3 regions of the Embleya sp. NBC_00896 genome follow, and region 2 is predicted to be linked to each of the others. Evidence: riboswitches for the same ligand, from Rfam matches in the RefSeq annotation. Region 2 holds a riboswitch; each other region holds the start of a gene.
What was found. A riboswitch is a leader RNA that binds a small molecule or an ion and turns the genes downstream of it on or off. The one in region 2 is predicted to bind thiamine pyrophosphate.
Positions count from the first base shown of each region.

Region 1: it holds a riboswitch for thiamine pyrophosphate, as region 2 does, so the genes downstream of both, OG928_RS04990 (purine-cytosine permease family protein) here and thiC (phosphomethylpyrimidine synthase ThiC) in region 2, are expected to answer to the same signal.
Region 3: it holds a riboswitch for thiamine pyrophosphate, as region 2 does, so the genes downstream of both, thiO (glycine oxidase ThiO) here and thiC (phosphomethylpyrimidine synthase ThiC) in region 2, are expected to answer to the same signal.

Region 1 covers NZ_CP108776.1:1,041,947-1,046,299, forward strand. Annotated here, with positions in the region: gene OG928_RS04985 (MXAN_6230/SCO0854 family RING domain-containing protein) at 1-997, shown strand, start outside; gene OG928_RS04990 (purine-cytosine permease family protein) at 1,076-2,443, opposite strand; TPP riboswitch at 2,440-2,582, opposite strand; gene OG928_RS04995 (CHAT domain-containing protein) at 2,666-3,835, opposite strand; gene OG928_RS05000 (alpha/beta fold hydrolase) at 4,034-4,353, shown strand, end outside.
Region 2 covers NZ_CP108776.1:3,702,259-3,706,611, reverse strand. Annotated here, with positions in the region: gene OG928_RS16785 (cupin domain-containing protein) at 49-366, shown strand; gene tenA (thiaminase II) at 422-1,087, shown strand; gene OG928_RS16775 (hypothetical protein) at 1,207-1,407, shown strand; TPP riboswitch at 1,468-1,576, shown strand; gene thiC (phosphomethylpyrimidine synthase ThiC) at 1,568-3,292, shown strand; gene OG928_RS16765 (putative quinol monooxygenase) at 3,359-3,652, opposite strand; gene OG928_RS16760 (helix-turn-helix domain-containing protein) at 3,606-4,353, opposite strand, start outside.
Region 3 covers NZ_CP108776.1:5,382,384-5,386,736, reverse strand. Annotated here, with positions in the region: gene OG928_RS24455 (thiazole synthase) at 42-836, opposite strand; gene thiS (sulfur carrier protein ThiS) at 841-1,050, opposite strand; gene thiO (glycine oxidase ThiO) at 1,074-2,240, opposite strand; TPP riboswitch at 2,236-2,347, opposite strand; gene OG928_RS24440 (NAD(P)/FAD-dependent oxidoreductase) at 2,465-3,646, shown strand; gene OG928_RS24435 (Rv2175c family DNA-binding protein) at 3,737-4,102, shown strand; gene thiE (thiamine phosphate synthase) at 4,114-4,353, shown strand, end outside.

The sequences.
Region 1 (4,353 bases), 2.7 Mb from region 2:
GATCGCGCCGTTCGCCGAGCGCTCGACGGCGAAGGCGCTCGTGTCGGTGCCGCGGGGCAGCGCGCAGCCGATCCCCTCCGGCGGCCGGATCCGGCTGTTCCTGCACTGGATGCAGGCCGCCGAGCAGCGGGTCGACCTCGACCTGTCGGTCGCCCTGTACGACGAGGACTGGGGATTCCTCGGCCTGTGCGACTACACGAACCTGGTCTACGGCGCCAACCGCGCGGCCGTGCACTCGGGCGACTTCACCTCGGCGCCCGCACCGCACGGCGCGACCGAGTTCGTCGACCTGGACGCGGCCGGGCTCGCCGCGAACGGCGTCCGGTACGCGATCGTCGTCGTGTTCAGCTACAACGACGTCGCGTTCGACGACCTGCTCGACGCGTTCGCCGGTTTCATGGACCTGGACGCGGTCGGCGGGGCCGGGGCGTTCGACCCGGGCGCGGTGCGGCAGCGCTTCGACCTCGCGGGCGACGCGCGCATCTGCGTACCGCTGACGGTCGACCTCGCCGAACGCACCGCCCAGTGGACCGACGTCAACATGTCCGGCGAGGACGGCTTCCACAACGTCCACCGCCACCAGGACCGGCTCGCCGAACTGGCCCGCGACCTGCGCACCCACTTCGCTCCCGGCGGCCGCGCCACGCTCGGCGACCTGGCCCGGATCATCGCCGCCGCGACCACCGACCGCGTCCTGATCCGAGGCCGCGCCCCCGGCGACGTCACCGAGTACCGCCGCGGCGCCGACGAACCCGCGTCCGCCTTCGCCGCCCGAGTCCGCGACAACCGCGACGGCGCCCCCGCCGACCCCGACCTCACCACCGCCCTGACCACGGACCGAGCGTTCATCGCCCTGGTCCACGGCGACCTCCCGATCCCCACCGAGGCCGGCACCCTCTACCGCCTCTACCCGGGCCCCTCGGACACCGCCCCACCCACCCTGACCCGCTGGTCCGCCCCATCCCTGACCACAGCCTTCGCCCCGAACCCCACCTGAGCGCCGCTGGGGTCCCGCGTACGGGCACGGATTCGGCCGCGTCGGGAGGAGGCCCCCACCGACGCGGCCGGCTCCGCCTCAGCGCGCCGCGACCGCCCGCCGCCGGTCCCACGCGACCGCGAGGTACGCGGTCACGCCTGCGAGCGCGAAAGAGAACAGTGAGGCCGAGGTCCACGTCTGCGCGTGGATGTGCAGCGCGTCCTGGATGTGGCCCCAGAACTTCGCCCACCACTCGACCGAGCCCGGGTTGATCAGCTGGTACATGCAGAACCCGAGCGCCCACGGCACGACCATGACCCACCGCGCCGGCGCGTGGTCGCCCAGGTCCCAGCCGCTCCGGCCGCGCCCGAGGAACAGGTCCACCGCGAGCACGCCCAGCAGCGGGATGAAGATCGAGCCGATCAGCGACAGGAAGCTCGCGTAGGTGTCGAAGTCGTTCACCATCAGCGCGAACGCGGTGACCACCGAGCCCACCCCCAGGCACAGCAGCCGGCGGTCGATCCTCGGCGCGAGGTTCTGGATCGACATCGCGGTGCTGTAGACGTTCGCGAAGCTCTGGTCGACCTCGCGCACGACGAGGACGGCGAAGAACACCCACCCGGCGGTCACGCCCAGGAACGAGTCGAAGATCTTGTCGGGGTCGCCGCCGACCTGCGCGAGCGCGACCAGGCCGAGCAGGTAGCACCAGATGCTGGTGATCGAGAACCCGCTCAGCGCGCCCCAGAAGGCCGGCTTCGTGCCGCGCGAGTGGCGCGTGTAGTCGGACGCGAGCGGCACCCACGACACCGCGACCGCCAGGGCCGCGTCCATCGCCGGGAAGAACCCGGACCACGAGCCCTCGGTCATCGGCGGCAGACCCTCGCGCCACAGCTGGATCGAGAAGTAGAGCATCGCGATGCCCACCGCGATCGTCACGTAGCGGCGCAGGATCCGCAGCATGCCCAGCGGACGCAGGCTCATCGCCGTGGTGACCGCGCCCGCGGCGACGATGTAGAGCCAGTGCGGGCCGTCGCCGTCGGTCATCGCCTCGATGCCGATCGAGATGACCAGCAGCTCGAAGGTGCCCCAGCCGATGCACTGGACGATGTTGAACACCGTCGGCACGTACGAGATCTTCGTGCCGAACAACCCGCGCAGCACCGTCATCGCGGGCGCGCCGCTGCGGGCGCCGGGGATGCCGGCGACGGCGACCATGAGTGTGCCGATCAGCGTGCCGCCGACCGCCGCGACGATCGCGGCGACCATCGACAGCTGCGGGTACCCCTCCGGGGCCAGCACGTACAGGGCGCCGGAGAAGCCGAGCAGGCTCACCCCGAGGTTGGCCCAGAACGACGCCTGGTCGCGGAACCCGAGGGTGCGCGGCGGCGCGGTGTCCAGGATCAGTGGCGCCTCGACCCCGGGCCGGTGCCCTTCGGGGCGTGCGTCGTCTATGACAGGAGCCGACATGGCTCGACCTACTCTCCCTACGCCGGCATTACCCGGACAGGTTCAAGCGGTCGGTGGCCCCGGGGCTCGCGCCGGCTCGACGCCGACACCCCATGCCGCCCTCTCAGCCCGGTTGGTCCGAGCTCCCGCGATGGCGTGGCGAACAGTACGCGGCTCGCGAGTCGTTTGGGAAGGCGGGGTGGGCCGGCTCACGTTCCGGCCCACGCCCCGTCGCGATCGGGCTCACCATCCCGAGTGGATGAAGCCCGCCCACCTCGTCGGGTCGTCCGAGGAGATCGCGCGCGCCTTCGCCGCCAGTTCGGCGGGCATCGCGGCGGGGATCCCGCGCTTGTGGTCGCGCAGCCACAGCTGGGCCATCCGCAGCGCCTGGGCGGGCGGGAGGTCGCGCCGGTTCAGATAGTGATGGGCCATGTACAGGACAAGCCCGGTGGTCGCGTCGTCCACCGGCCACAGGGTGGACACGACCGCGTGGGTGCCGGCCGTCAGGTACTCGGTGCCGCGCCGCCACGCCTCGTCGTGCCCTGCGGCCGGCACGAACGCGACCGGGTCGCCGGCCGTGCGGCCGATCTCGATCGGTCGCCGCGGGCCGAGGTCGCCGAGCCGGCGCCCGGCCACCTCGCACAGCAGTCGCGGCGACGCGCTGTACGAGATCTGCGCGTCCTGGAGCGCGTGCCGGCGTCGGCCGTCGACCTCCCGCCAGGCACCGTGCCACGGCACCATCCCGAACGGTCCGGCCGGAATCAGCACCAGCGACGGCGCCCGCGCGAACGAGCGGGGCAGCGCGTCGAGGATCGGGCCCATCACCGCCGTCCAGGCCCATCCGCACAGCGCGTCGACGGCGGCCGACCAGTTCTCCTGATCACCCGTCACCAGCCGTAGCCCATAGTCGAGTTCGGGCAGATCCAGGACCCGGGTCGAGCCGTCGGCCAGGGTCAGTACAGCCGTCCCGGGGACGAGTTGCACGAGCGCGTCGGTGCCCAGCCGGCGCAGCGCGGTGGCGATCTCGTCGGCACTCGGCGGGTCGAACAGCAGGCCCCACGGCGTACCGCGCGAGCCCGCCCCGATCCGCGCCGCGGCCACGTGCGCGGCGGCCCGGATCCGGTGCGCGTCCACCGGCGCGGCCCGCAGCACCCGCCGAAAGCACAGCCGCGCCTGATCGAACGCCCGGGCGTCTCCGGGATTCGCCGCCGCCGCGTACGCCACGCCCACCGCGTACGCCAATTCCGGCCACCGCTCGTCGGCGCCGTCGAGCACCGCGAGGGCCTCGGTGAGCAACCCGATCGCCTCCGCGAGCAACTCGGCGTCGCCGCCGGCCAGTCCCTCGGCGCACCGCTGCCTACCCCGCTCGCCCCGTTCCAGGGCACGCCGCGTCTCCGCGTCGACGTCAACCATGCTTCCCCCGTCTCGCCGGGACCACGGTACCGGGACGATCGAAAGGTGTTCATCCGGTCACACTGGGCTGCTACCGCCCGCGTTTACCGGCGCGTAACTTACTCGTGAGTCACCCCTCCGGCGCCGCCTGTGGGCGTCGGTTCGCCATGCATTTCGCGTGTCGGGCCATCCCCGACAACGACGTCAGGAGACGCCCTCATGGGTCAGTTCCGCATGCGCCCACGCGCTCGTGCGGTCGCCGTCGTCTCGGCCGCGCTCCTCGCCGGGACCCTCGTCGGTCCGGCCGGCGCGACCACCCAGCAGCACATTCCGGCGGCGGCCGTGCAGACCGCCGCCGGATCCTCCGTCCGCTTCGTCGACATCCCCGGCGACGGCGGCATCCGGCTCGCCGCCAACGTCTTCACCCCCACCGGCGGCGCCGCCGGCACCCGCTACCCGGTCGTGGTCCTGCCCACCAGCTGGGCGATGCCGCAGATCGAATACGTCGTCCCCGCACAGAAGTTGGCCGACAGCGGCTA
Region 2 (4,353 bases):
CTTGAGCCTGACGGGAAAGCCTGTTCGTGTCGGCAAGGAGTTGGTCACATGAAGGCGTTTCGGCTCGACGATCTGGACGCCGAGCGCGTCTTCGAGAAGGGTGCCTACCTCCGGTTCCTCAACGAGCGGAACTTCTCGATCGGCCTGTACGGCCTCGAACCGGGCGAGACCGACACCCAGAAGCCGCACGATCGGGACGAGGCGTACGTCGTGATCAGCGGTCGGGGCTCGCTGACCGTGGGCGAGGAGTCCACGAACGTCGCGCGCGGCAGCGTCGTGTACGTGCCGGCGCACGTCCCGCACCGCTTCCACCGGATCACCGAACCGCTGCGCGTCCTGGTGTTCTTCTCGCCACCGGAAGCCTGAACAGGCGCGTGTACGACAATCGGGTGTCAAGGTCGAACGATCGGGAGTACATCTGATGGCGTTTCGCGACGAACTGTGGGCGGCGATAGAGGACGTCTACGCGTCGATCCTCGACCACCCCTTCATCCACGGGCTGACCGACGGCACGCTCTCGCGCGAGGCGTTCCGGCACTACGTGGTGCAGGACTCGCACTACCTGCGCGACTACGCCAAGGCACTCGCGGTGTGTGCGGCGAAGGCGCCGGACGAGGCGACGACCGTACAGTTCGCGAGCGACGCCGCCGGGGCGATCGCCGCCGAGCGCTCGCTGCACGAGGGCTTCATGGTCGACTTCGGCAGCTCGGTGGCCGACGCCACCGCGACCGAGCCGGTACTGCCGGCGACCCGCGCGTACACCAGCTACCTGCTCGCGACCGTGTACAACGGTTCGTTCGCCGAGGGCGTGGCCGCGGTGCTGCCGTGCTACTGGATCTATGCGCGGGTCGGCGACGCGCTGCTGGCGAAGGGCTCGCCCGACGAGCTGTACCAGCGCTGGATCGCGACCTACGGCGCCGAGGAGTTCCAGCAGACCGTGCGGGCCGTGCTCGACCTGGTCGACCGGATCGGCACCGACCTCTCGGCGACCGAGCGGGCCCGGATGATCGAGCACTTCACCACGACCGCGCGCTACGAGTGGATGTTCTGGGACGCCGCGTGGCGCGGGGAGAGCTGGCCGGTCTGAGCTCGGACGCCGCCCCGCCGACCGGGCCGGAACCGTGGGTCCGGGTATGACGTGTCCACCCGGGGAAGGTGGTCCTTGGGTGTACGTCTCGCGTGGGATCGCGTGACTGGGAGTTGACGATGCAGACATGGCCGAAGTGGGTACGGATCGCCGTTCCGGTGGTCGCGCTGGTGCTCGTGTGCTGGTTGCTGATCTGGCTCTTCTCCGCGTTCCTGATGCCGATCGTCAAGGGCGTCGTGGGGCTGTTCGTCGTGGTCGGGATGGTCGTGCTCGCGCGCTCGGCGATGGTCGGCCGGGAGCCGCGCGACCCGCTGCGCTGATTCGCCGGCGGGGGCGTGCTGGTCGTGCGGCCCGGGGTGTGTCAGGGTGGGCACGCACATACGGAGATACACGGGAGCTCGGGGCACCGGGCTGAGAGGGCGCTGTAGCCGCGCCGACCGCAGAACCTGACCGGGTAATGCCGGCGTAGGGAGCTTTTCCATGACCCAGCACGACGCCTCGATGTCCGCTGCCCGACAGACGGTCACCAGCGGGCCGATTTCCCCCGCCCACCACCGCGGCTATGTCGCCGGATCGCGCGAGGACCTGCGCGTACCGGTTCGCACGGTGCATCTGACCAACGGCGAGACGGTTCGCCTGTACGACACGTCGGGGCCGTACACGGACCCCGCCTTCGAGGTGGACGTGCGGCGCGGCCTGCCCGCGCTGCGTTCCGCGTGGATCGACGAACGCGGCGACACCACGCGCTACGACGGCCGGATCGCCGCGCTCACCCCCGCCGACCTGGCCGTGCCCGGCGCGGGGGCTCGCCCGCGGCGCGCCAAGGGGTCCGACGCGGTGACCCAACTCGCCTACGCGCGAAGGGGGTTGATCACCCCGGAGATGGAGTTCGTGGCGATCCGCGAGGGCCTGTCGCCCGAGCTGGTCCGGGACGAGATCGCCGCCGGGCGCGCGGTGCTGCCCGCGAACATCAACCACCCCGAGATCGAGCCGATGGTGATCGGCAAGAACTTCCTGGTGAAGGTCAACGCGAACATCGGCAACTCGGCGGTGTCCTCCTCGATCGAGGAGGAGACCGACAAGCTGGTGTGGGCGATCCGGTGGGGCGCGGACACGGTGATGGACCTGTCCACCGGCAAGGACATCCACACCACGCGCGAGTGGATCGTCCGCAATTCGCCGGTGCCGATCGGCACGGTGCCGCTGTACCAGGCTCTGGAGAAGGTGAACGGCGCGCCGGAGGCGCTGACCTGGGAGCTGTACCGGGACACCGTGATCGAGCAGTGCGAGCAGGGCGTGGACTACATGACCGTGCACGCCGGCGTGCTGCTGCGCTACGTGCCGCTGACCGCGCGGCGCAAGACCGGGATCGTCTCGCGCGGCGGCTCGATCATGGCCGCGTGGTGTCTGGCGCACCATCAGGAGAACTTCCTGTACACGCACTTCGCCGAGCTGACCGAGATCCTGCGCGCGTACGACGTGACCTACTCGCTGGGTGACGGCCTGCGCCCGGGATCGATCCACGACGCCAACGACGCGGCGCAGTTCGCCGAGCTGGAGACGCTGGGCGAGCTGGGCCGGATCTCGCGGTCGATGGACGTGCAGGTGATGATCGAGGGCCCCGGCCACGTGCCGATGCACAAGATCAAGGAGAACGTCGACCTCCAGCAGCGGATCTGCGACGAGGCGCCGTTCTACACGCTCGGCCCGCTGACCACCGACGTCGCGCCGGGCTACGACCACATCACGTCGGCGATCGGCGCGGCGATGATCGGCATGTGGGGCACCGCGATGCTCTGCTATGTCACGCCGAAGGAGCACCTGGGCCTGCCGGACCGGGACGACGTCAAGGCGGGCGTGATCGCCTATCGGATCGCCGCCCACGCGGCCGACCTGGCCAAGGGCCACCCGGGCGCGCAGGCGTGGGACGACGCGCTCTCGGACGCGCGCTTCGAGTTCCGCTGGCAGGACCAGTTCGACTTGGCGATGGACCCGGACACGGCCAGGTCCTACCACGACGCCACGCTGCCGGCGGAGCCCGCCAAGACCGCCCACTTCTGCTCGATGTGCGGTCCGAAGTTCTGTTCGATGCGGATCAGTCACGACATTCGGGCGGCGGGTGAGGAGGCCGAGGCGGGGATGGCGGCCAAGTCCGCGGAGTTCGCGGCGGCGGGCAACCGGCTCTATTTGCCGCTGGCCGACTGACGATCGGGCCATGGGTGACGTCCCGGGAGCGCTGTTGCGCTCGGGACGTCACCCCTTGGTTCGGGCTCAGGCGACGAATGAGGTGAGGGTTTCCGCGAACTCGACCTCGGGGTCTCCCACCAGCAGTTCGGGGAGCCGGGCCAGCAGGCCGGTCACGTACGGTGCCGCGAAATGCGCGTCGCAGGCGTCCCGGTCGACGAACTGCTCGGTGACGACGAAGCTTCCGTCCTCGCGCCGGCCGATCGCGTACGCGACCGCGCCCGCTTCGCCGCGGGTGTGTCCCGCCACCTCGCGCAGCGCGTCGGCGAGGGCGTCAGCGCGGTCGGGCTTGGGGCGCAGGATCGCGGTGACCATGGTCATGGTGTCGCCTTTCACTCGGGGTCGTCGGTGTCCAACCCTGGCCCCGGACAGCGGACGACTCATAGTAGAAATGCGACATCCCACGCCCGAGGACCGCCGCGGGCGTGCGCCCGGTGAATCGGCGGAACTCGCGGATGAAGTGGTTCTGGTCGTAGAACCCGGCGTCGAGGGCCGTCGCCAGGTAGCGCGGTTCGTCGTCCAGCAGCAGTGTCCGCGCGGCGTGCTGGATGCGGGTCAGCTGTTGGAACTCCTTGGGCCCGACTCCGACGGCAGGCGGGAAGCGTCTTTGCAACTGCCGTACGCTCAGGCCGGTTTCCGCGGCCAAGTGGTCCACGCGCACGGCCCCGCGGCGCCGATAGACGAGGTCGGCCGCGGCCAGGACGCGGGACTCGCCCGCGCTCTCGGACCGGCGGCGGTCGATGAGGGCGCGCAGTTCCCGGTCCAGGGCCGCGACGCGTGTCGGCCCTGCGGGGGCCGCGCGGACCACGTCGGCCAGCCGCCGTCCCGCGGCGTGCCACGCGTCTTCGGCGGAAACCGTCGTGTCCGCCACATCGTCGACATCCGCCGCCAGCAGGCACCGCAGCGCCCCGGCGCGGAAACGCACCGCGAGGAAGGCCGCTCCGTCCGGTGAGGGGGTGAGCGACCAGCGGTTGCGCCGCAGGCAGACCAGATGGGCCGGGGGCAGCCGGGCCGGCACGGAA
Region 3 (4,353 bases), 1.7 Mb from region 2:
CCTCCCAACCAGACACGCCATATCTAAGCAGCGACACGCTACTAGAACGCCGGGTGTTCGGGGCTGCTCTCCAGCATGCCGGCCATCGGTGACGACGCGTGCGCGTGGTGCCGCATCGGGATCCGCCCGGCCCGGAACGCGAGCCGGCCGCCGTCCACCGCGTGCCGCATCGCCTCGGCCATCAGCACCGGCGACTGCGCGCGGGTGACCGCCGACGCGAGCATCACCGCGTCGCACCCGAGCTCCATCGCCAGCGCCGCGTCGGAGGCGGTGCCGAGCCCCGCGTCGAGCACGACCGGGACCTTCGCGTGCTCGGTGATCAGCCGGATGTTGTGCGGGTTGCGGATGCCCAGGCCCGAACCGATCGGCGAACCCAGCGGCATCACCGCCGCGCAGCCCACCTGCTCCAGTCGGCGCGCGAGCACCGGGTCGTCGTTGGTGTACGCCAGCACCCGGAAGCCGTCGTCGACCAACCGCTCGGCGGCGTCCACGAGCTCGACCCCGTCGGGCAGCAGCGTGCGCTCGTCGGCCACCACCTCCAGCTTGACCCAGTCGGTCTCCAGCGCCTCGCGCGCGAGGCGCGCGGTCAACACGGCCTCCCCCGAGGTGAAGCACCCGGCGGTGTTCGGCAGCACCCGGATCCCCAGTCGACGCAGCACGTCCAGGACCGAGCCCGCGGTGCCCGGATCGACCCGGCGCATCGCGACCGTGGTGATCTCGGTGCCCGAGGCGATCAGCGCCCGCTCCAGGATCTCCAGGCTCGGCGCGCCGCCGGTCCCCGTGATCAGTCGCGACGCGAAGGACTCGCCCGCGATCACCAGCTTGTCGTCGGCCATGCGGTCACCCTCCCTGGACAGCGGTCAGCACCTCGACGCGGCTGCCCGCGTCGAGCACGGTGTCGGCCCACGCGCCGCGCGGGACCACTGCCTCGTCGACCGCGACCGCGACGCCCTTGGCCGCGGTGGTCAGCGTGCCGACCAGCTCGGCGACGGTGGTTCCGGGCGCGACGCTGCGCCGGGCGCCGTTGACCGAGACCTCTATGGCGTTCATGCCGTGACCTTCCGGTGCGTCGTTCATGCCATGACCTTCCGGTCGGCGGTCTCGAAGCGGTCGGGCCCGAAGGGCCGGATGAGCTCGGGTGTGCCGCCCTCGGCGAGCACTTGGGCGACGGTGTCGGCGGTGATCGGGGTGAGCAGGATGCCGTGCCGGTAGTGGCCGGTCGCCACGACGAGGCCGGCGAGCGCCGAGCGGCCCAGGATCGGCGCGTTGTCCGGGCTGCCGGGGCGCAGCCCGGCGAGCGTCTCGACCAGCGGCAGCTCGGTGATGCCGGGGACCAGTTCGTGCGCGTCGCGCAGGAGTTCGTACACGCCGCCGGCGGTGACCCGGGTGTCGTGCCCGAGCTCGTGCTCGGTCGCGCCGATCACCAGCTCGCCGTCCGCGCGCGGCACGAGGTACATGCTGCCGCCCTTGACCACGCCGCGGATGTTGCGGGACAGGAACGGCAGCATCTCAGGCGGCACCCGCAGGCGCAGGATCTCGCCCTTGACCGGTCGTACCGGCGGGACCACCTCGGGCGGCAGGCCCGGGATCAGGCCGGAGCGGCAGCCGGCCGCGAGGAGCACCTGATCGGCCGTCAGCTCGCGCCCGTCGACCAGGCACACGCCGTACGCGCGGTCGTTCGCGACCAGGATCCGCTCGACGCTCTCGCGGACGAACCGCACGCCGGCCCGTTCGCAGGCGGCCAGCAGCGCCGCGACCAGCAGGCGGTTGTCGATCTGGTGGTCGTCCGCGACGTGCAGGCCGCCGGTGATCGCGGGAGCGAGCATCGGTTCGAGTCGGCGGCACTCGCGGCTGGTCAGCCAGGACGAGTCCAGGCCGAGGCGGGTCTGGTGGGCGTGCAGGTCCTTGAGGACGGCCCGGTCGTCGGCGTCCAGCGCGACCGCGATCGTGCCGCAGGCGCGGTAGCCCGACGGCAGGCCGGCCGCGTCGGCCAGCTCGGCCGCGAAATCGGCGTAGCGCCGGGCCGATTCGATGCTCAGCCGGAGCAGGCTCTCCTCGCCGTACTGCAGTTCGGAGACGGGCGTGAGCATGCCCGCGGCCGCGTGCGAGGCACCGCGCCCGGGGCTCGGGTCCACGACGGTGACGGTCAGCCCGTACCGGGTGCTCGCGCGCCACGCGACGGACAGTCCGGCGACGCCCGCGCCGACGACCACGACGTCGGTGGTCGTGATGGTGGACATGGTGAGGGGAACTCCCTTCGCCGGTATGACCCGGATCAGGTTCGGACGGTCGGGGGCTCGCAGCCCCCCTCTCAGCCCGGTCTCACCGGGCTCCCGTGACCTCTCCACACTACGACACCGCCCCGGCGCCGCCCGGGGCGCCCGAATGGCCGACCCGAGATGTCCTTGACTGAGTCAAGACCCTGGTGGTCGAGGACGACGGGGCGCGTCGTAGGGTGCCCTGCATGGACAACGTGCTCGTCGTGGGTGCCGGCATGGCCGGCCTGCAAACCGTGGTGGCGCTGCGGGACCAGGGGTACGCCGGGCGCGTCACCCTGCTCGGGGCCGAGCCGCACCCGCCGTACGACCGCCCGCCGCTGTCGAAGGAGGTGCTCGCCGGCAAGACCGACGACACCTCGTTCGAGGCGGACTGGGACGCGCTCGGCGTGCGCTGCCTGTTCGGCCGGACCGCGACGGGCCTGCGCGCGGGCGTCGTGGACACCGACGCCGGTCCGGTCGACTACGACCGGCTCGTGATCGCGACCGGCTCGCGGGTGGTCAACCTGCCCGGCGCGGCCGGGATGCCCGGCGTGCACGTCCTGCGCACGATCGACGACGCGCGCGCGCTGCGCACCGCGCTCGTGCCCGGCGCGCACGTCGTGATCGTCGGTGCGGGCTGGGTCGGCGCCGAGGTGGCGACCACCGCGGCCGCCGCCGGCTGCCGGACCACCGTCGTCGAGGCCCTGCACACGCCGCTCGCCGGGCCGTTCCCGGACGCCATCGGCGAGCGGTTCGTGCCGTGGTACGCCGAGGCCGGCGTCGAACTCCTGGTGAACGCGCGCGTGGACCGCCTGGAGGCGGGCGCGGTACACCTGACCGACGGTCGCCGACTGCCCGCCGACGCGATCGTGGTGGGCATCGGCGTGCGCCCGGACACGGAATGGCTGGCCGACGCGGTGGCCCGCAACGCGCGCGGCTTCGTCGAGGTGGACGACCACCTCGCGACCTCACTGCCCGGGGTGTACGCGGTCGGCGACTGCGTCGATTTCCCGTCCGCCCGGTACGGCACCCGGATGAACGTCGAGCACTGGGACAACGCGCTCCAGGCCCCGCGCGTGCTGGTGACCAACCTGCTCGGCGGCGACCTGGCGTACGACCCGGTCCCCTACTTCTGGTCCGACCAGTTCGGCCGGATGGTGCAGTACGTCGGCCGGCACGCGGCGACCGACGAGTTGGTCTTCCGCGGCTCGGCCGAGGAGGCCAAGTGGACCGCGGGCTGGTTCGCCGGCGACCGGCTCGTCGCGCTGCTCGCCGTGGCCAGGCCGCGCGACCTGGCCCAGGGCCGCAAGCTCGTCCAGTTGGGCACGCCGGTGGACCGGGCGAGGTTCGCCGACCCCGAGAACGCGCTCAAGTCCGTGGCCCTGTAGCCCGCGGTCCGCGGTCTCGGAGGCCGCGGCCGGCGCTGTTGTCGACCGCGCCGGCGGGCCGCGGCCGGCGCGGAACCTAAAATGGGCCGGGTGAGCGAGATCGACGCCAAAACAGAAGCCCTCGTCCCCGCCTGGGTGACACTCCCCGACATCGCCGAGATCCTCGGCGTGGACATCCTGAAGGTCCGGCAGCAGCTGAAGGAGCGCAAGTTCCTGGCCGTGCGCCGCGGCGAGCACAGCGCCCTCCAGGTGCCCGCCGACTTCTTCCAGGACGGCAACATCGTCAAGGGCCTGGTCGGCACGCTGACCCTGCTCTCCGACTCCAACTTCACCGACGAGGAAGCGCTGGAGTGGCTGTTCACTCCGGACGACACCCTGCCGGGCACGCCGGTCCAGGCGCTGCAGGAGAACCGGATGACCGAGGTGCGTCGCCGCGCCCAGGCGCTGGCGATCTGAGGCCGGGACAGATGACGACCCGTCAGGAACGGTTGGCCGCCGCCCGGCTGTACCTGTGCACCGACGCGCGGGAGCGGCAGGGCGACCTGCCCGCGTTCCTGGACGCGGTGCTCGGCGCCGGCGTGGACATCGTGCAGTTGCGGCAGAAGGGCCTGGAGGCCCGGCAGGAACTCGAACACCTCGAGGTGTTCGCGGACGCGTGCCGCCGACACGGAAGGCTGCTCGCGGTCAACGACCGCGCCGACGTCGCG